4 regions of the Dendronalium sp. ChiSLP03b genome follow, and region 4 is predicted to be linked to each of the others. Evidence: predicted binding sites of a transcription regulator. Region 4 holds the regulator's gene; each other region holds the start of a gene.
The links. The regulator NtcA, encoded in region 4, controls nitrogen genes in cyanobacteria. The targets are predictions, from matches to a motif close to TNTGTANNNNNNNNTACANA.
Positions count from the first base shown of each region.

Region 1: RMY31_RS09265 (cell division protein SepF) is a predicted target of NtcA. The motif match lies at 3,277-3,296, and genes of this name have one in related genera.
Region 2: RMY31_RS05115 (DUF3155 domain-containing protein) is a predicted target of NtcA. The motif match lies at 3,452-3,471, and genes of this name have one in related genera.
Region 3: RMY31_RS32020 (Glu/Leu/Phe/Val dehydrogenase) is a predicted target of NtcA. The motif match lies at 3,799-3,818, and genes of this name have one in related genera.

Region 1 is NZ_JAVRBR020000039.1:10,136-15,619, forward strand. It holds gene der (ribosome biogenesis GTPase Der) at 1-298, shown strand, start outside; gene RMY31_RS09245 (energy-coupling factor transporter transmembrane protein EcfT) at 504-1,430, shown strand; gene RMY31_RS09250 (hypothetical protein) at 1,531-1,806, shown strand; gene pipX (transcriptional coactivator PipX) at 2,094-2,372, shown strand; gene RMY31_RS09260 (YggS family pyridoxal phosphate-dependent enzyme) at 2,369-3,037, shown strand; gene RMY31_RS09265 (cell division protein SepF) at 3,402-4,001, shown strand; gene proC (pyrroline-5-carboxylate reductase) at 4,145-4,957, shown strand; gene RMY31_RS09275 (RNA helicase) at 5,094-5,484, shown strand, end outside.
Region 2 is NZ_JAVRBR020000018.1:83,904-89,387, forward strand. It holds gene serS (serine--tRNA ligase) at 1-404, opposite strand, end outside; gene RMY31_RS05100 (DUF3611 family protein) at 591-1,169, opposite strand; gene RMY31_RS05105 (PadR family transcriptional regulator) at 1,686-2,033, shown strand; gene RMY31_RS05110 (cofactor assembly of complex C subunit B) at 2,141-2,671, shown strand; gene RMY31_RS05115 (DUF3155 domain-containing protein) at 3,106-3,423, opposite strand; gene RMY31_RS05120 (sensor histidine kinase) at 3,702-5,054, shown strand; gene RMY31_RS05125 (S-layer homology domain-containing protein) at 5,117-5,484, opposite strand, start outside.
Region 3 is NZ_JAVRBR020000140.1:64,423-69,906, forward strand. It holds gene RMY31_RS32010 (hypothetical protein) at 1-344, shown strand, start outside; gene RMY31_RS32015 (AMP-binding protein) at 351-2,372, shown strand; gene RMY31_RS32020 (Glu/Leu/Phe/Val dehydrogenase) at 2,425-3,714, opposite strand; gene RMY31_RS32025 (NACHT domain-containing protein) at 3,932-5,484, opposite strand, start outside.
Region 4 is NZ_JAVRBR020000110.1:6,533-12,016, reverse strand. It holds gene RMY31_RS25340 (DUF3084 domain-containing protein) at 57-1,547, opposite strand; gene ntcA (global nitrogen regulator NtcA) at 1,875-2,546, opposite strand; gene fabI (enoyl-ACP reductase FabI) at 3,223-3,999, shown strand; gene hisB (imidazoleglycerol-phosphate dehydratase HisB) at 4,079-4,699, shown strand; gene RMY31_RS25320 (ABC transporter ATP-binding protein) at 5,007-5,484, shown strand, end outside.

The DNA of each region.
Region 1 (5,484 bases), on a different contig from region 4:
TACATCAGTAATTAACGAAGTCCTAACAGATGCTGTTAGCTGGCATTCACCGCCAGCCTCACGTGGCGGTCGTCAGGGCAAAATTTATTATGGTACGCAAGTAAGTACGCAACCGCCAACCATCGCTCTATTTGTTAACGAAGCAAAACGCTTCAACGACAACTACCGCCGTTACATTGAAAGACAATTCCGGCAACAATTAGGATTCAAGGGCACTCCCATTCGTTTACTATGGCGCAGTAAAAAAGTCCGAGATATGGAAAGTGGTAGCGTCAATAGAGCAACTCGCGTTAAATAGTGCTGAGTACAGACGCGATTATACTCTTACGAGCGTCTACGCGTCTGTACAAGAGTAAGGAGAAGAAAGTGTGCTAAGCGTTATATTGCAGGGCAACATAATCAAGAGTTAGAAGTGAGAACACAATTTAAATTTGGTAATTGACAAAACTCTGACTCCTTCCTCACTCTCTCCTCCCTAACTTTCTACAACTCAGCACTTAGAAATGGATTTACTGCGATCGCTACCGCTAGGACTATATTTAGAACAACCGCAAACTTGGCTACATAAACTCGATGCACGAGTCAAGATTGCCTGGTTGATGAGCTTTTTGACAAGCTACAGTTTTGCCAATAACCAATGGCGCATACTACTAGTAGTACTGTTAATTCTATTTACCTTAGTTGCCAGAATTCCTCGACGAGTTTGGCAACAGCAAATGGGGTGGCTGTTGACACTCACTTTTTTGGTCTTGATTATTGGAGCAGTTAGTCCTGATGGACTGGGTATAGATTATCAGCCACGTCTACCAGCTAACGAACAAGTCTTAAGCCAGCCATCCAATACAAATAATTCTCAAGTTGTCCAAAAGGAAACAGATAGTAACAAAGGCTACAGCTACATTCTGTTTCACAAAGGGCCAGTCAAAGTAACTCGCCGTTCTTTAGATTTGGCGGTGCGCCTGAGTACGATTTTGTTCACCGTGATCTACAGCACTAATCTGTATTTGCTTACAACCGCACCAGAAGAAATCACTTCTGCCATAGAAAGCTTAATGCAGCCCCTGCAACGGCTGAAAATACCTGTAACCGAAATTACTCTAACTTTAACTTTATCCTTGCGGTTTATTCCCCTAGTTTTAGAAGAAGTGCAAAATTTAGTTCGTTCTGTGATGACAAGGGCAATAAATTGGAAAAAGCTAGGATTAAAAGGAGCAGTCAAAGTTTGGATGATAATCGCAGAGCGACTATTAGAGAATCTGCTATTACGGGCAGAACAAATGGCTAGTGCCATGATGGTTCGCGGTTTTACCAGTCCCAACGAACACCAAGTCAAGTGGCATGAATTACGATTAAAATCTTGGGATTGGCTAGCGATCGCAACTTTAACTATATTTTGGGGAGTGCGGGTAGTTTTCGGAAATCAATCTTGATTGGGGACTGGAGATTGGGGATTGGGGAATAAACACTGACTCTTGCCTATTGCCTTCTGAAAACTCACTATCAGCTATTTTGCTCCGCAAAGCGATAATTATGGCAACATGGAGAGAAGTTAGAGTAAACAGAAGTATGAGAGTCGGCTTTTGGCCTAGTAAATTTTCAAGAGTATATGCCGTTGTCACTGGAAGCCTCAGACAAGAGGATGGAGGCTTTTCCAGGTCACAAATGACAACTGGGTATAAATTACCAAAGCTGAATTCCGATATCTATCGCCAAGCTTCAACTCTAGCCTACCCTTTGGAACCCTCAAACGACGAACGGTTTCTGCTTCGCACTACGCGTCTACTTTGTGCAGTTTCGGTTGCCTAGCTAGCCCTTAAAGCAGGTGACTCTACTGCTTGGCTAAAGAACCCTTTTCTGAAAGAAAAAGCTGGGCAACACGCGAATTATCGCTTCTATTATCGTGTTTTCCTTCCCTACTATTAGCTTCATCTGCCCATTAGGAACTAGATCGAGGTTTTCATCGCCGCTACTGGCCGGCAAAAATTGTTGATCGCACAACTTTGCACAAATATTCTGGCGAAAGGGAGTTATTATCGTCTGAATGTGTGCATTTAACTGCGAAAAGAGATATATACTCCTACCTTGACCACTCAATGAATCCAGAAAACTCAGAGACTTACATAAATCATCCAACTTGGGGTTTGCTTTATCGGATCTGCATGGTTGACGAGAACCAGGATCTGTTTACTACTCTGTATGCCCAACGTTTGTTTTTTTTGGTCGCAAATGATGTCAAAGGTATTAAATTTCAGCCTATAGGACGTACAGAAGCGAGAATGTTGTTGGAAAATCGTTTGCGTACCCTGCGTCGCAGTGGTCAATCTCAGGAGTACGATCAGCTTCAGAGTGTTTTCCAACGCACCTTCCAATGACCAGTTCGATTAGCGAACGTATTGCTAAAATACGCGCCTCCCTGCCGCCTTCAGTACGGTTGATTGCTGTCAGTAAGCAAGTCCCGGCTGAAGTCATTCGTTCTGCTTATGCTGCCGGAATTCGTGATTTCGGTGAAAACCGTATCCAAGAAGCTGCCAGTAAACAAGCCGAGTTGCACGACTTATCGGATATTACCTGGCACTTCATTGGACATTTGCAAAGTAATAAAGCCAAAAAGGCCCTTGAACTATTTCAATGGATTCATTCTGTAGATAATTTGAAGCTGGCACAGCGCTTAAATCAATTAGCACAAGAGTTAGGAGTCCATCCCCAAGTTTGCCTACAAGTGAAAATTCTCCCAGACCCCAACAAGTCAGGTTGGAGTGTGTCAGAACTATTAGGTGATTTACCCGCACTCGATCAGTGTAAAACTTTACAAATTCAAGGTTTGATGACAATTCCGCCTTTAGGATTAAAAGCCACTGAAATATTAAGTGTATTCAAGAGTACATACAACTTGGCTCAAGAAATCCAGTCACAAAATTGTCCTGACATTAAAATGCAGCAGTTGTCAATGGGTATGTCGGGTGACTACCAACTGGCAGTGCAAGCTGGCGCAACGATGGTAAGATTGGGGACTATATTGTTTGGCGATCGCACTTAGCGTACAAGCCCCTTGATGTTGGTTTTGATATTAATCAAACTCTGATTGCATACGGAGGAGCTTGCGAGAATACTAGTGCTTTATATGACTTTTTAATTAGTATTAACAAAAGTGAATACTAATTAAAAAAGCACTAAAGTAGCCTTTTTTTCGGACAATCATTAGGATATAATCTTGACTCATTATTGTATCTAAGTTAATGTACAGGCGTTCCCTAAAGCGTTAGTGCATTATTCATAGCTGTAATAGAGGCTACAAACAGCGATAAAATTACTAAGTTGTCTGCCCTTTGTAGCGATCTGAAGTTGGTTAAATCAACTAATAACCACATCAATAAAGGTAACTTTTACCAGGAGCGTAAACAATGAACAATATATTTTCCAAACTTCGAGACTTTGTAGGTCTAAACGAACAAGTGGAATATGAGTACTATGAGGAAGAACCAGATACAGATAACTACCAAAATTTGTATCAACAAGAAAATCCCCAGCCAGCACCAGCAGAGGCTACTGCTCAGAATCGACGTTGGCGCGAACCCGTGACTACAATGGGTGAAGATGTAGCAGTTGGAACAAAGTCTACAATGGGGAATGTAATCGGTATGCCAGGAGCAATTAACGGGATTTCAGAAGTATTAGTACTAGAACCACGTACATTTGAAGAAATGCCTCAGGCAATTCAAGCATTGCGCGAGCGCAAGTCAGTGGTATTAAATTTAACTATAATGGATCCCGATCAAGCACAAAGGGCAGTAGATTTTGTTGCAGGTGGAACTTACGCACTAGATGGACATCAAGAGCGCATTGGAGAAAGCATCTTTTTGTTTACGCCCAGTTGCGTGCAAGTTAGTACCCAAGGTGGAGTTATTCATGAAGTACCACAACCACCAGCTCGTCCCTCACGTCCTGCCGCAAGTACTCCAACCCAAAACTGGGGTAATGACGCTAATCGGATGGCACAATAAGGTTAAATTAGTCATTAGTCCATAGTCAAGAAGAGCCAATGCGTTGGGCGGCTTTGCCGACTTGTAGCAATTGGCGTTCCAAAGTCCACAGTCTTCGACTATTGGCTATTGGCTATTGACTATTGACTAGTGATTATTAGCTCATGACTATTAGATTTGGTTTAATTGGTGGTGGGGTAATGGGAGAAGCATTATTATCCCGCTTACTCGTGCATGGAATTTATCAACCTTCAGAAGTTATAGTCAGCGAACCTTTATTAGCACGCCAGGGTTTTTTACAGCAGCAATATGATGTGACTGTAACCGCAGATAATAGCTCAGTTTTCGCTCTAGCAAGTGAAGTAGTATTTTTAGCAGTAAAACCGCAGGTGTTTAGTGCCATGGCTCAAGAATTAGCAGGTATTCTGGAGGCAGCATACTCACCTTTAGTAATTTCTATTTTGGCGGGAGTGTCTTTAAATCAGCTAGAAGGAGCATTTCCGCAATTACCAGTTATCAGAGCTATGCCCAATACCCCAGCAACTGTAGGGGCAGGAATTACTGCCATGTGTTTAGGTGCATACACCAACACCAAGCACCAGCAAATAGCGCAGCAAATCTTTTCGGCGGTGGGGGAAGTCGTAGAAGTTTCAGAAACTCTGATGGATGCAGTGACAGGACTGTCTGGTAGTGGTCCCGCTTATGTAGCCTTGATGGTAGAAGCACTCGCCGATGGGGGAGTAGCAGCAGGTTTACCGAGGGGAATTGCCAATCAGCTAGCCTTGCAAACTGTACTAGGAACAGCAAGACTGTTAGAGGAAAGTAAAATCCACCCAGCAGAATTAAAAGATCGCGTTACGAGTCCCGGCGGTACGACAATTGCTGGCGTTGCCCAACTAGAACGAGCAGGATTTCGTTCAGCTTTAATAGAAGCAGTGAGAGCAGCTGCACAGCGTTCTCAAGAACTGGGAAAATGAAGTATTGGCGACTGGCGACTGGGGACTGGGGAATGGGGAAGAATTTCCTAATCCCCAATCCCCAATCCCCATTCTTAACGAAGTTGACAAAAGACTCGTTAATATAGTAAACAGTCTGGTTGCATAATGTGATTGAGTGAATTATCCCGCGCCGTCTCCAGAACTTGACTTAGGGTTGATATTTCCCTTTGATCTGGATCAATTCCAGAAAGATGCGATCGCGTCCCTGAACGCAGGACGCTCTGTTGTTGTATGTGCGCCCACTGGTTCGGGCAAAACATTAGTCGGAGAATACGCTATTTATCGCGCTCTATCGCGAGGGAAACGTGTATTTTACACCACCCCCCTCAAGGCACTGTCGAATCAAAAATTACGCGATTTTCGAGAAAAATTCGGTGTTGACCAAGTGGGACTGTTAACTGGAGATGCCTCCATTAACAGAGATGCACCAATTCTGGTGATGACCACAGAAATTTTTCGGAATATGCTCTATGGCACACCCATCGGGCAAGTCGGTATTTCATTGG
Region 2 (5,484 bases), on a different contig from region 4:
TACTCATCACCCCAGCGGCGCACCTCTACGTTTTCTTCCTCACTCTTACCAAGAGGTGTAGAGTCGCTTGGTAAGTTTGGGAGTGCTAGCAGCAATTGCTGAATTTCAGCTTTTAGGTTTTTCTCTTGCGGTTCCAGTTCGCTCAACTTAACTTTGATGGAATTACCTTCGTCCCGCAAAGCTTGAATTTCTGGGTCTTGAGGAGTGACACCAGATTTAATTTTTTGCCCAACGATTTTCCCGATTTCATTACTACGGGCTTGAAGTTGACTGCGCGTCACCTCTAGTTCCCGTTGTTGCCTATCTAGCTGTAATATCGGTTCGATGTCGTATTTACCATTACGACTGTTTAACCGTTCCTGAACTAATTGCGGATTTTCCCGTATTTGCTTAATATCCAGCACAAATTTTTCTCAGTCTCCAGCCTAGAATCTTCCTGTGAATACAGTTAACACATCAGCAGCATATAGTAATTTTGGCTTGCTGTGACTGCAAAAACAACGTTTGTTGAAAAAATCAGTCTTAGTTTAGTGCAAAATTCTGCTATGGCATTACTCGCTGCCAGAGTCACGAAAGCATCAGCACTTACATTAAGGCTTATTAATGCGATTCAGCAACCAAAGTGTCGCTACAAGCCCTGCAAAGTGCGCTGACACAGTATTTGTATTTGCTTGCACCACAAGCATGTCTAGTCCACTAATAATCCGAGTAGGATCGAAAAATTGAGTAGTGATGGCTTGAGGGGAGATAGACCTTGCTACCAGCGTACCAACGATCGCTTGTGCCCCCAAAAGAGTTACCAATGTTCCCGCTAAATTTACCCACAGTCCCAAGCGTAATACTTGCACAGTCTCACTTTTACGCGGGCGGTTGCTAGGATTGGAGGATTGCAACTGATTACCAATTCTGGTGTAACGGTAAGCCAAATAAATGCCCCCGCCCAAAACAATCAATCCACAAACCGCTAAAAACACACCAAAGCCAGTCCCAGGATTATTACTTGGGCTGCCAGCTCTTTGACTAAATATGGCGAACAGCAGCACAATTATGCCAGAAACAACGCCTAGGACTAACTGAATCCAAAAGCTAATCCAACCTATGAGGCGGAAGGTTTGGGCAATTGCCCGAAGATTAGACGAAGAAGACGGAGCGTCTGGAGTTTGCGACATACCGATCACCAATATGCTAGGTGCTTGCTAAGTTTACTATCACATCTACCAGAATAGTGCTGAGTTGGAAGTTAGGAGTTATTATTCTCCTTCATCTCCCCCATCCCCTTATCTTCGTTCCACTGGGATAACTACTGTAAAAGAAAGTGTTTACTAACTTTTACAGACAAAAAGGCATTTTACCTGTAAAATTTCTTCGATGGCATCTTATGTTTCAGCAGTTCTAACAAGCTCGGCATCACTAGACACCTGGGCAGAGGCAAAGCCACTGTCTTAATTGCTCCTCAACACACCGCCTAGAGTTTGGGTAGGAGCGTAGGGTTTTACATTCCTACGCCCTAAAATCTGCACGATTGCGTCCCGCGACTTCAGTAGCGTGGGTCGTTACTTAATGTTTACACTTTGGAAATTCTGCCTCAGTAGCGATATATACTTACTCATTTAGAGTATCACTATATACTGACTACAAGGTTTGTAGATTCTACCTTAAGGCATTTTTTTAGCCATTCACTAACTATGAAACTTGAGGATATATATCAATTCTTTGAGAATCCTCCGCCAACTTACCTCTGTCAGGAACTAGCAGTATGTTATATCATGTATATTTTGCTACGAGGTGAATCCTACGGCACTGAGTTAATCCAACAATTAGAAACTGAATACCCAACCTATAGGCTTTCGGATACCGTGCTTTATAGTGCAATCAAATTTCTAGAGGATCAAAGAGCAATTACTGGGTATTGGAAAAAACTCGAAGGGCGGGGACGGCCTAGGCGAATGTACCTAGTTTCTCCAGAATGGGAAGTTCAAGCGCAGGATTTGGCTCAGCTTTGGGACGAGTACATCAATCGGAGGACAAACTAACGAATAATTAGTATTGATAAGCTAAAGGATGACTTGTAATGGTCGTTGACTATTAACAGTCAACGGTCAAACAGTCAATGGTCAACAGTCAAAAGATGCAATTAGTTATGGATACTGCTATTCTGCCATCCACGCTGCTACTAACTTTGTTATTAGCGGTTGGGCTGATTTTCTTTATTCGTGCCTCTACCAAAGACCGTACAGAAACAGCGCAACTGGTATCTGAGCAAGAGGAAGCTGCTTTAATGCCGAAAATTAAAGAGTATTTCCGCTCTCGGTCTTATCGAGTGGCAGCGGTGAACCGAGAACAAAACCAAGTGACTTTTGAAGGGTTTGTTCAACCAAGTTGGTTTTTAGCTGTATTTTTGACACTGCTGGCGACCGCTGGTCTTGCTTGTCTATCATTGGTGTTGTCGCTACTTTTTCCTAGCCTCAGTACGCTCTTTCTAGGAATAGTGCTGTTATCGCCCTTAAGTGGCCTTTTTTATTGGAAAAAATCTGGAAGACTTGAGAAGGTGTCGCTGAAATTGGAAGCAACCCCGAATCAGCAAACCTTCTCAAGTAAGCTCACTGTAATCGCCCACCGAGATGAACTCATAGAGTTACAGAGGGCATTACAGCTAAAGCTGGGTGAGTAACTGTTAGCTTTTATGACCGTCTTTCAGTGTGAGATGCAGACTTCTGGCAAATTCTTCAGTAAATAGACATTAGGGAGGAGGAAAGACGACTGGTGTGATGTTGATTTCCCTACGGCGAAATGTCGTAGGGAAAAAGCCATATTTGTTGACAGGCTTACTGAATTAGTCAATCCTCTAGATAAGAGCGCAACTCAACTCTCGCTTGTGGATGCGTTTCGCTCTCTCCTATCTCCCTGCTGCATCATTTAACTAGAAATCAACTCATACAAACTGATGTGGTTTGAGCAGAGTTGATCGTCCAACTATTTGGACTAGCTCTACTGGCAAATTACTTAGAAACTTAAAAAAAACAAAAATCTTGCATAAACAGAGAAGGTTTGCCAGTTAAATGATTGTCAGAAGCCACACTCAAGATATCAGATAACCATTTATGTTTAACGACTAGCCACTGCAACAGGTTCAGGGCCTACGGGACCTTCTAATGTCCGCAAGCTGGGAAACAAGAAATGGTTTTCTTCTACGTATTGAGCACCAAACAGACCCTTTTCTGCCCAAAAATAACGGTCTGTGGTGTGTTCGTTGCGCTTTACGAGTAGCAACGCTGGTGGCGCGATGTTTTCAGCTTGAATGAATTTTCTTGCTGCTGTCACAGGTTTTTCTTCGCCGCTTTCGATGCTAAATTGAGGCACATGCTCGAGAATCCGCCGTCCTTCCTGGCGACGACGACTTTTCCTTTTCCGTCTTCTTGCCAACCTATTGTCCTCCTCTTTCAAGCTATAGATTGTAGTGATAGCTACAAAATCCGTCGTAATTATATAGGTTCTAGTTCTAAAGATCAATAGTTTCTTAACTTTTGATACAACAAAAATAATATTTTTGAATATAGATAAATCAGCAGCCATGGAGGATATAATCCCCTGGTACAAACCATCACTGAGAAGATTTTAGTTAAGCTTTATTAAATGAGGGAAAATTAAGCTTCTTCTTTTATCTTCCTTCAAAGTTAGCGATCCTGAGCAAGAGCTGAAAAATGTTAATGTCTGCCAGTTCGGATTTTGTGGCGCTATGCCGAGAGCAAATAGCATTGCTAACCCAAGGGTTGGGAGCAACTTTAAGTGTTGTTTACCTCACCCAAGAATTGGTAGAGGCTTCCTCAGGTAAGGCAAAGCTGATTCCTCTGGTAGTTTACCCAGAGACAGCAGTATTACAGCCAGCCCAAGAGATTACTGAGGCAACAGCAGGCAACCAACTGCAAATTGGCAATGTTTTGGTATTACCCCAGCAACAGGAAAAATTATTGACAGTGGGTTCAGAATCTCCCGCTGCTTCACGGGAGACAGAGACACCAGATACTGAGCAACCCAATTTCAAAGAGGAATACTTGCTCAGTGGACACCAAATGGTGTTACCTCTGATTCATGAGGGTATGATGATGGGATTACTGGTGACAGGTAGGGAAGACCGGCCTTGGAATGAACAAGAGCAAAGTGAAATTCAAAGGATAGGGCAAACGCTGGCGATCGCTTGTGTTTTGGATCAGCGTCGAGCATGGTTGCAACATCAGCTGCATCAACAACAAATTCTGCAAGAACAGCAGCGAGATTTACTTGATAACTTATTGCACCAGTTTCGCAACCCGTTAACAGCATTGCGGACTTTTGGTAAGTTGCTGTTAAAGCGACTGCGACCAGGCGATCCTAACCGAGATGTGGGAGATAATATAGTTCGGGAAAGCGATCGCCTCCAAGAACTGCTGCAACAATTTGAGAAAGTCATTGACTGGGATGCAGATTTAGCACCACTCACCCTGCCTGAAAATGAAGTATTTGTGGAAGCAACAGTGCAAAAAGAACCTAAACCAGCACTATTGTTGCCAGGAACGGGGGATAAAGCAGCGGATTGCGCTGTAGCCGATTTATTAGCACCATTGTTAGTCTCGGCTCGAGCAATCGCCCAAGAGCGAAATCTGCAACTGAAAGTAGAAATTCCGCAAAACTTGCCGCTAGTACGCGCTAATATCAAAGCCTTACAAGAGGTATTGAGCAATATTGTAGACAATGCCCTGAAATATACCCCCGCAGGCGGTAAAATTTTCATTCAAGCGGGACAACAAAAAGCTAATTTTCAAGGAATCGCCATTAGTGATAGTGGCCCTGGCATTCCCCCACAAGATTTAGAACATCTAGGAGAACGCCATTATCGGGGCGTACAGGCACAAACAGAAATACCGGGTACAGGTTTGGGAATAGCGATCGCTAAACAATTAATAGAGCAAATGCAGGGCGAAATTGAGGTTTTCAGCCCTGCGATTAACTCTAAGTTTTCTTCACTCGACGCACCGGGAACTACGTTTATTATTTGGTTGCCGGAAGTCGGGAGTTAGTCAGTTGTCAGTTGTTAGTTGTTAGTTGTCATTTGCCACCGACCACTGACCACTAACATTAACTATCTAAGTGAAACCAGCAAATTTTGATTGATTGTCATTTGTAAATCGGTGTCTGGGTTAATTGCGACTAAGTCAACACTCTTTTTGCCAAAGAATAAACCAATCAAAGCACCGATACCAGCGCCACCTAAAACTTCTTCTGTAGCAATGGCGCGATCGCCAGTAACCGCAGATACCGCAGCCGCCGCTCCTGCACCTAGAACAGTATCTTTAATGATTGCACTAGTACTAATGCCCTTCTTGACAGTTTCTGTTTTGGTAATCACTTCAGAAGAAGCGTTAAGCTGATATTCTTGTCCTGTGGTTAACACCAGTTTTTCAGCAATGAATTGAGAACCACCTGTAGCAGGTTTGAGTTGACCGACAA
Region 3 (5,484 bases), on a different contig from region 4:
ACGAACTGCAACGCCTCTATGGTAGCGAAGATCCGCAAATTGCTGAGGGTGCTAGCTTTGCTGTTGAGAACTGGGCAGCGGCTGGTTTCTGGCAGGAATTAGAGGATGGATTCACACGCATCAAGCAAACACGACATCCAGACCTACACCTAGCATTCTTTACTTGGCATAACCGCGTTGAGGCGCAGCACGCCGGACACACATTAGAGGAACTTGAAGAAGTTTACTTTCACCCAGACTTTGACCAAAGCAAGTTCTTGCAAGGAGGAAGAGAGATTCTGGAAGCTATTGCTATTTTTTGGGATGGGCTAAACTGCGATCGCCTTAACCAACTAAATACGTGAATAGTTATGAAAAAGCAACTATCACTGGAACAAGTCCTCAATTGTGGTGTAGAAACTAATATTGCCACCACAATACTGCCGCAGATTAATCAGTGGCTTGCTTCTTTACCTGCTGCTGACTGCTGGCAGAATCTCACTCAATACATCCTCAAGCCTAGTTACCCTTTTGTACTACACGAACTCCTTTATAAAACCACGTTCTCCGACTGGGACAAAAGCCAAGGATCTCCTCCTGCTTGGTTTCCTTCTCATGAGCAGATGCAGGTTACCAATATTGCTGCATTGATAAAGCAGCTAAAACTGGATTCCTACGCAGAACTTCACACTTGGTCAACACAACATCGCGCTGAATTTTGGGACATCATTATTCAACGTTTGGGTATTCACTTTCGAGAGAAATATAATCAAATTGTTGACTTACCAGACGGTGTTGAGTCGCCACAATGGTTGGTAAATGCTCAATTTAACATTGCTGAAAGTTGTTTTCAAGCATCTCCAGATAGCCCCGCCATTATCTTCCAGCCAGAAGGAGGTGCAATTTCTATTCTCAGCTATGGCGAACTCCACGCCCTAACCAATCGAGTTGCCAATGGACTTGTAGATGCTGGCTTTCAAAGTGGTGATGCCATTGCAATTACTATGCCGATGACAGCCGAAGCTGTAGCAATTTACCTAGGGATTATCAAAGCTGGTTGCATTGTAGTTTCCATTGCTGACAGTTTTAGCGCCGCCGAAATTGCCACACGACTTTACCTTTCTAAAGCTAAAGCGATTTTTACTCAAGACTATATTTTGCGTGGGGGCAAACAGTTACCTCTCTACAGCAAGGTGGTTAACGCCGATGCGCCTCAAGCCTTTGTGCTAGGGTCATCTGTTGAACTGCGTCCTAGTGATTTGACTTGGAAGGAGTTTCTCTCCTCCAACGAGCAATTCCATGCTTTGCCCACAGATTCTGCTGCTTATACTAACATCCTGTTTTCCTCCGGCACCACAGGAGAACCCAAAGTCATTCCCTGGACGCAAACCACCCCGATCAAATGTGCTGCTGATGGGCATCTGCATCACGACATCCAGCTAGGAGACGTAGTGGCGTGGCATACGAATTTAGGATGGATGATGGGCCCGTGGCTGATTTACGCCAGCCTGATTAATCGGGCGACGATCGCCCTTTACTATGGAAAACCTACAGACAGAAGCTATGGAAAGTTTATACAAGATGTAAAAGTAAATATACTTGGTGTAGTACCTAGTCTAGTGAATATTTGGAAAACAACTGCTTGTATGCAAGGTCTAGACTGGAGCGCTATTAAAGCTTTTAGCTCGACGGGTGAGTGTTCTAAGCCTGAGGATATGTTCTACCTCATGTCTCTAGCTAGATACAAACCAATTATCGAATATTGCGGTGGCACAGAAATCGGAGGAGGCTATATAACTGGTACTTTAGTCCAGCCCTCTGCTCCCTCGATTTTTACCACACCTGCCTTGGGGCTAGACATTCTGATTCTCGACTCAGATGGCCATCCTGCTAACAAAGGCGAGGTGTTTATTATTCCGCCATCGATTGGACTTTCGACTGAGTTATTAAACGCCGATCATCACCAAGTGTATTTCGCCAATGTCCCCCAGCATCCAGTACCTCTGCGCCGTCATGGCGACCAGATAGAAAGGTTGCCCAACGGCTACTACCGCGCTCGCGGTCGCGTTGACGATACTATGAACCTAGGAGGTATCAAAGTTAGCTCTGCTGAGATTGAACAAGTTCTCAATGCTGAGGAAGGAATCTGGGAAACTGCTGCTATTGCTTCCTCTTTGTCAGGGGGGCCAAGCCAATTAATTATCTATGCGGTGGTTAAACCAGATATGCAAGAGAATAAAACTGCGATCGCCACATCTCTGCAAACAGCAATTAACCAGCGTCTTAATCCTTTATTCAAAATTCACGATGTTGTCATCGTTGATAATTTACCTCGCACTAGTTCTAACAAAATTATGCGTCGTGTTTTGCGCGACCAGTATCAAGCGCAATGAATATGAAAAGTGCTGAGTACTCTTCTTACTCAGCACTCAGCACTGAGTACGATCAAGGATAAAGACCTCTATCAGTTAGTGCCTGGGCAACCCTACCCACCCCCAACGTATAAGCTGCTAACCGCAGAGGAATTTGTCGTAACTTTGACTGTTGAGTGACTTGGCGATAAGCCTGCACCATCAAGTGTTCCATTTCGCGGTTAACGCGTTCTTCATCCCAAAATAGATAAGAAAGACCTTGTACCCACTCTAGATAACTTACTACCACCCCACCGGCATTCGCCAAAATATCGGGTAGCACCGTCACACCTCGCGCCTCTAATGACAGGTTTGCCTCAAGCGTAACTGGACCATTAGCAGCTTCTGCAACCATATGCGCTTGTATTCGATCGGCATTTTCTTCGGTGATTTGGTTTTCTAAAGCTGCTGGAATTAAAACATCACAGGGCAAAGTTAATAAATCTGCATTGCTAATTGGTACAGCTTGGGGAAAACCAAAAACACTTCTACGGTTGGCAGCAGCGTAGGCTTTTAATACGGGAATATCAAGACCTTCTTTGGCAAAGACTCCTCCTGCACCAGTTGAGACAGCTATAATCTTAGCTCCCGCTTGGTGTAACAATTCAGCCGCTGCCATTCCGACATTGCCGAAACCCTGAATAACTACTTGCATTCCCACTAAGGATTTACCTTGGTCTGCCAGCGCCTCACGCACAATAATCATCGTGCCGCGTCCAGTTGCCATTTCCCGTCCCAGCGAACCACCAACTGAAAGCGGCTTACCTGTTACAACTCCGGGTACAGCATGACCAACATTTACTGAGTAAGTGTCCATCATCCAAGCCATCTCACGGGCAGAAGTACCCATGTCTGGTGCGGGAATGTCTACCGCGGGGCCGATATCTTTAATCAACTCGCTGGTATAACGACGAGTAATACGCTCTAATTCACCTACGCTATAGCGTTTTGGATCTATAGCAATACCCCCCTTACCACCACCATAGGGAATACCTAACAGCGCACATTTCCAAGTCATCAGCATTGCTAAAGCCGACACTTCCCGCAGTGTTACGGCTGGATGGTAACGAGTTCCACCTTTGTAAGGCCCTAAGATATCGGAGTGCTGTACTCGATGTCCCGCAAAAACTCGGATTTCTCCATTATCCAGTTTTACAGGAATAGAAACTGTCACCACTTTGCGCGGGTGGCTGAGTATTTCTACTATTCCTCGATCTAACTTTAATTCCTTAGCTGCCGCCTCTAGGTAGCTACAGGCTTGGTCGAATGGGCAAATGTGCGCTGGAGAAGCAGCTTCCAGCGGCAGCACAGGTGTTGAAACCATAAAATTTTCTCCTCATCGCGGTATCTCCGCGAGCCAGATATATATATGCCTAGCGTAGCCTCTGTTTTATAGAAAAATAGCAATTTTGTAGTTTTTGTTACATTTTTATTTTCGTTTATAGGCTATTGCAAAAATTTCTCCCTTCAAGTATTCATCGCTGACTGTACAGACAGGTTACTAACATCAAAAGCGACGCAAACTTTTGTAATCTACATTTTCAAAATATAGAATTCTCAATGTGTCTTAAAACCATCCGAATACGATCCAACGTTTCTTTTTCTTCATCAGCATTGAAAGCTTCAATTAAATAACGTTGTTTATCTTCATTTAAATATTCTTTTACCCATCTGTAGCGGAGCCTTTGTCCTATATCTAGTATCCTTTCAACTAGTAGTTTTAAAGGGGTTTTTAAATAACTAGGTATCTCTTGTAAATCAAGCCTAGACAATGTATTTTCAAGACGCAACTTAGAAAGATTATGAAAATCTTGGTTAATACCTCTGACTTTTTCATCCCACTGATGATCTCTAAGATAAACAGCAACTGATTCATAGCAATAAAGAAGAAAACGGGGATGAAGTCCATCATCTTCTATTTTGAGGAAGCGTCTAATAAGTTTTTCTGTATCTGCTGGTGGATTTTCTGGTTCTGTCATCGAAAGTAATAATATTTTCCGAATATTTTCCAACTCATCAAAACTCAAATTTGTCTTGAGTTCCCATTCATGTTCGCTTTGTAAACCATACGAACCTCTCGTTAATTCATCAAATTTATCTTGACTATTAAATAGCTTATTAACTAAATACTTCAAAAATTTTCTTGTATCAACATTTAAAACTAGTTCATCAAAAGGTTTACGATTTTTTTCTTTGAGAGCGATCGCTACTCCTTTTGCAGTAAAAAACTCTAGAAAAGACCTATGAGCAAAACGTACACTATAGTCTGAAAACCTTTGTAAAAAAGGACATTTATGAACGCTGTTCAAAACCTCATCATCATCAAATTTACCAAAATTTCCTCCTATCGGTTCAATGAAAGATTTAATATCATCTATATTCATTTCTGCTTTACCATCTTGGTAAAACTCCAGACTTTTACGAGCTAGATTATCCAGATTCCAAGTAAAAGCTGCAATTCTCTCTTGAGCATGAGATAAATCTACATCTTTAGAAGCTCGTTCTGTAAAAATTTCTAATAACTCACCTGCTTGTTCAACTTTAAGAAGATTATCTAACTCAAAATTTTGTCGGTTTTTAACAAGATCGCAGAATATTCTTAACAGTAAAGGACGACGTAAAATATCTAGTAATTTGCTATTTTTTTTAATCTTTTCAAAAAGCTTGTCATCAGAAATAGTAGAATCTATATAACTATTAATTCTTGAATCATCCAGAGCATCAAGATTTAAGAAATAAATTGAAACTGGAATCTTACTTGAATTCTCACGATTAATAATTTTTACAAGTTCAGTTGCTTCAGAATTATCAACTGCTCGTAGATATTCTAAGCGAGCACAGACTATGACTTTAAATCTAAATCCTCCATATTTGATTTTTTCATTATTACACAAAAAATTAGTTAAAGCCGCAAAAAAAGTCTGATGTTGAGTAGTATTGGATAATAGCTCATCTAATCCATCAAGAATCAACAGAATATTTCCATGTTTAATTATTGGCAGTAAATCTTCAAAAACGAAATTTTTATCAAATTCAGCTTGATTAAGAAGATGACCAAAAAGCAAATCAGAAAAATCTTCTACACTTGGCTTAA
Region 4 (5,484 bases):
GTCATCTCTGTACCTAGTCACAGCGCCTCCCTCAGCTTAATTTACTCAACATTTTGTTAAGTACTAAAAATTACTTGTCCGTTGATGATTGCTACTAGCTTGACTCTCAAAGGCCCGGCTGTATAAGTGTCCTCTGCCGCGATCGCTTTAATTTCCAAGGACTGATTGTATTGTCTCAATTGGGTGAGAAAGCGCAAAAAAGTGCCGTCTATTTGGACATTTTCTACAATTCCGGCATTACGGGCACGAAATTGGGAAGCAGAAATCAGCAGATCGAGTCTTTGTCGCACCTGATAAGATGTCATGGTTTTGGGATCGGCAGTAGTTGAAGCTAAAATCTGACCTCCTGAAAAGACTAGTTGATTTCGTGCCGCATCGGCAAAAAATTCTATCTGCTTTTCTCCCCTGACGTAATTGCCGGCAGAGAAAATTCGCACCACGTATTCTCGACCATCATTAATCTGCTTAATTAGTTGCTCAACTTTATCTTGGGTAACGCGCAATATCTCCAGATTTGCTGGGTTGGTGCCGGGTTCCGTTAATTCTATATTGGCGTTGCGATTGGCTTCCTGTAAAAGTTGCATCACCGCCTGACGGGCAACGGCAGCTTGGTCAACTCGAACTACGGCAGAAGCTAGAACTTGACCGCGTATTAGGGCCAGCTTACCCAAACGCAAGTCTCGGTATGACTGGTAATATTTCTCCAGTCTTGCTACTTCCTGTTCTAAAAAATCCTGTTGTTTTTCCAATTCTTTGAGGCGAGATTCCTGCTTAGCAAGCACTTGTTCTCGCGAAGTAACTTCTTGATTGCGTTTTTGAATTAATCGATCCAATTGAGCAATTTTTTGGTCGCGCAGTTCAATTGCTAGCTGTCGATTGGCAAGTTCGCGATCGCGTTTTTCAATAGCTGTTTTGGCTTCATCAATGGCCTTGTTAGCTTCGACGTACAATCTTTCGCGTTCTTCCTTCAGTTGGGCAACTGCCGCCTGTAGTGCCTTTCTCTGATTGTTAACGTTTTGTAGTTCAGCTATGGCTTGTTGGTACTGATTTGCTACTTTATCTAGCTGGCTTTGAGTACCTTGGAGTCTAGCTTGAGTTTGGGCTTGTTGACTAATGGTGCGGTTCAGTTGAGCTTGCGTTTCTCGTTGTTTGGCGTTAGCCGCTTGCAAAGATTGATTGATTATCTGCAAGTCTTGCTGCGCCTGTGTTTGTTCTTTTCTTGCTTGATTTAATTCATTCTCTACTTGGCTTTTTTGAGTTTCTGCGGTTTTGAGTTGTTCCCGCTTGTTTCTCAAATCTCTTTGAATATCCTCTAACTCGAAAACTCCTTTCCGCAATCCTTCATCAGCAGCGAATAAAATCGCTAGGGTTGATGCCGAAATTAATCCACCAGTCAGAATAGTTACCAGAACAGCCGTGTTTTTAGGACGGAGGTTGAATAATGAGAGACGTGCTTTGCCTACTCGCGTGCCGATGCGATCGCCAACAGTGGCAATCACGCCTCCCAGAATTAAAATTGCTGCTATGAGGATGTACCCGGTGGTCATCTTCAGCTACCGAAATGCTTCCAGATACAGCCTACTACTTTCAATCATTATCTGTGGAAGAGGGGAGGTTGGCAATAGCTGAAATTACTAAAGATTTTAGATTTACTCCAGCTATGAGTGTCATCTTTGAATGAAGAATACAGAAGTCGAATTCAGAAGGCAGAATGCAATTGGCGCTTGATTCAAACCTGCCACTAATTGGTTGGGGTATTAAACCCATTTATTTCGTACACCAGTTGCACACAGTTTTACTGAATTTTGGCAACTGACATCTTTATTTTTTCTTAATAACACAATACCTGACACCATCCCTTTTCCCAATTGCTTTTAAGTGAACTGCCTACTTAAGGTAACAGGTTTATGCACAGTGATCTTCTTTTTGTGGATAGAAATCATCTTTTTCTCGCGTAAATCGCCCAGCAATCTGGTGACGGTAACGCGAGTAGAACCAATTGCTTCAGCGATCGCTTGGTGAGATAACTTCAGATCGATTGTGATTCCATCGGCACAAGGAACACCAAAATCACGACAGAGAATCAATAGAAAACTCACCAATCTCGAACCCATATCTCGGTGAGCTAAGGTTTCAATCATCATCTCTGTTTGTAAGATCCGCGAAGATAGACCCCGCAGCATTAACATTGATAATTCTGGATTTTCCTTGAGCGCTTGCTCTACTTGTTCAATTGGTGCTGACAGTAATTCAACAGGCGTAAATGCAACCGCATGGTAAAACCGATCCGACTTGTTTCCTGTCAGCAGTGACAATACACCAAAAACACTATTTTCCCGCAGCAGTGCTACCGTTATTTCCTCTCCTGCCTCATATACCCTGGAAAGTTTCACAGCACCCTTCAAAAGGAAATAAACTCGTTCGGCAGGATCTCCAGGAAAAAAGATCGTTTTATTGCGTTCAAACGTTTCCACAACCGGCGGAAACGCTCCGGTCGCCATCTGACGAAAAACATTTGCTAGGGCTTTATCTTGTGTCACGATCATCTCCCTTCCCCTACCCAATGCCGGAAAAACAAAAACTGATTACCTAAGAATACACCTGAAAAATCAATAAAGCACCGTCAACCTTTCTGTACTTTCCTATACTCAAACCTACAACTTGATAGTTATTTGTTCATAATGATACATAATTTTTCATGTTTTTAGCTAGTAGTTGTTATAGGTACTTGCACATTTGTAGTCATCAGGTTTTTTGCCGAAAAATTTACGATATCTTAAGGAATAGTTGGGGATTTTTTCATAGCAAACACACATCTCAATCATCATTTTTGCAAATTTTGTGCAAAGTAAAGATAAACTTGCCGCATACCAAGTTGCATTGATACAGCAGAAGTCAAGAATCATCATGAGCCAGTGCATTGGGCAACTTTGCCGACTTGAAGCAATTGGCATTCATCCGTCATCAACAGCCAATGTATCGGGCAGCTTTGCCGACTTGTAGACGCGCTTTGCCCGGCTTTCCATACTCCTTTGGAGAACCTGTTTGCCCAGCGGCGACCTGAGGAGAAGGGTAGAGTGGTAACTAGTATTCATCCGTCATCAGTCAGCAGTTTTAATTTTGAATTGATTCATCCCCCTTGTAGTTCAATTACTATCTTTGATGGTAAGTCGGCATCAGATTCTAGTATGCTCCTAATGATCGATCGCATTGAAAATTTCTATGCTTAATCTGACTGGAAAAAACGCTTTGGTCACAGGTATTGCCAATAACCGCTCGATCGCCTGGGGTATTGCTCAACAACTGCACAAAGCAGGAGCTAACTTGGGTATTACCTACTTGCCAGATGACCGAGGCAAAATGGAGAAAAAAGTTGCGGAATTGGTAGAACCTCTCAATCCCAGCTTATTTCTTCCCTGTAATGTTCAAAACGATGAACAGATTCAGTCTACTTTTGAAACTATCCGCGATAAATGGGGAAAGCTAGACATTCTCATCCACTGTCTGGCCTTTGCTAACAAAGACGATTTGAGCGGAGATTTTAGTCAAACTTCTCGTTCTGGCTTCAAGACTGCTTTAGAAATCAGCACTTACTCACTGGTGCAACTAAGTGGTGCGGCTAAACCTTTGATGACAGAGGGAGGTAGTATCATCACTCTGACATATTTAGGCGGTGTGCGGGCGATTCCTAACTATAACGTCATGGGAGTTGCCAAGGCGGGATTAGAAGCAAGCGTGCGTTATTTAGCATCCGAATTAGGACCACAAAATATTAGGGTGAATGCCATCTCAGCAGGTCCAATTCGGACTTTGGCATCTTCAGCAGTGGGAGGTATTTTGGACATGATTCACCATGTAGAGCAAGTTGCACCCCTGCGACGCACTGTCACTCAAGAAGAAGTCGGCAATACTGCTGCTTTCTTGTCTAGCGATCTGGCTAGCGGAATTACAGGGCAAGTCCTGTATGTAGATTCAGGATATGAAATCATGGGAATGTAAAGCGATAAAGTGATGAGTGATGAGTGAGGAGTTAAGAATTCATAACTCCTAACTCCTAACTCCTAACTCTTAACTCCCTATGCAAATAAGCGAACGCCAAATTATTCAAACTTCTCGAGTTGCCTCTGTTCACCGCACCACTGGTGAAACTGATGTGCAAGTTAGTATTAACCTGGATGGTACAGGAATGTGTACGGCTGCAACTGGGATTCCGTTTTTGGATCACATGTTGCATCAAATTGCCTCCCACGGGCTGATTGACTTAGAAGTCAAAGCGCAAGGAGACTGGGAAATTGATGACCATCATACCAATGAAGATGTAGGTATTACTCTAGGGCAAGCCTTGAGTAAAGCACTAGGCGATAGGAAAGGTATTGTCCGCTTTGGCAATTTTCTTGCGCCTTTGGATGAAGCTTTAGTTCAGGTAGCACTAGACTTTTCTGGTCGCCCTCACCTCAGCTACGGCTTAGAAATTCCTACCCAACGCGTAGGAACCTATGACACCCAGTTAGTGCGCGAATTCTTTGTGGCCCTAGTAAATCATAGTCAACTGACACTGCATATTCGCCAACTGGATGGTATTAATTCCCATCACATTATTGAAGCAACATTTAAGGCGTTTGCTAGGGCAACGCGGATAGCGGTGGAGATTGACTCTCGTCGTGCTGGTACAATTCCCAGTTCTAAAGGAGTTTTGTGAAGGAAGGGGGGGGATGAAGGGATGCGGTGACGCGGTGACAAAGAAAATAACTCCCCAATCCTCAATTCCCAATCCCCACTCCCCATTTCCAACTTGGTTTGCCATAATTGACAAACCTAATGGCGGCATTTGTCAGTTCGTTGGGTAAGCTGCAATTAGTAAGCTGATATGCATTTGGTTTGCTTGAGTGCAGAATAAGGAAAGTTACTAGGAATCAAAAACCAAAAACCTCCTGTATTCTATTTGGCATACTAAATTGCAGTCGCAAGTGTAACCTTGGTAATTGGTAAGTGGTAATTAAATCGAGATGAAGTCTGTAACAGGCCCTCCGCCAGCAGTTCTCACTTCTGAGTTGCGAAAAGTCTATCGCACAGGCTTTTGGCTGAATCAAAAAATCGTATCTCTCAAAAATTGCTCTATAAAAGTTTACAAAGGCGAAACCTTTGGGTTACTAGGACCAAATGGTGCTGGTAAAACTACGCTTTTAAAATTGTTGTTGGGAATTATCCGTCCCACCTCTGGACGGGGACTTTTGTTTGGCAGACCACTGGGCGATCGCGATGTCAAACGACGCATCGGCTACTTACCAGAAAATCCCTACTTGTATGACTATCTCACGGGTTGGGAATTTTTGCAGCTAGCCGCTGGGTTATTTCAAATTTCCCCAAATGTACAACGCCAACGTATTCCACAACTACTAGAATTGGTAGGTTTACCTATAGCTGATGCACGTAAAAAGCAGATGCGTCGCTACTCGAAAGGTATGCTACAACGTGTTGGTATGG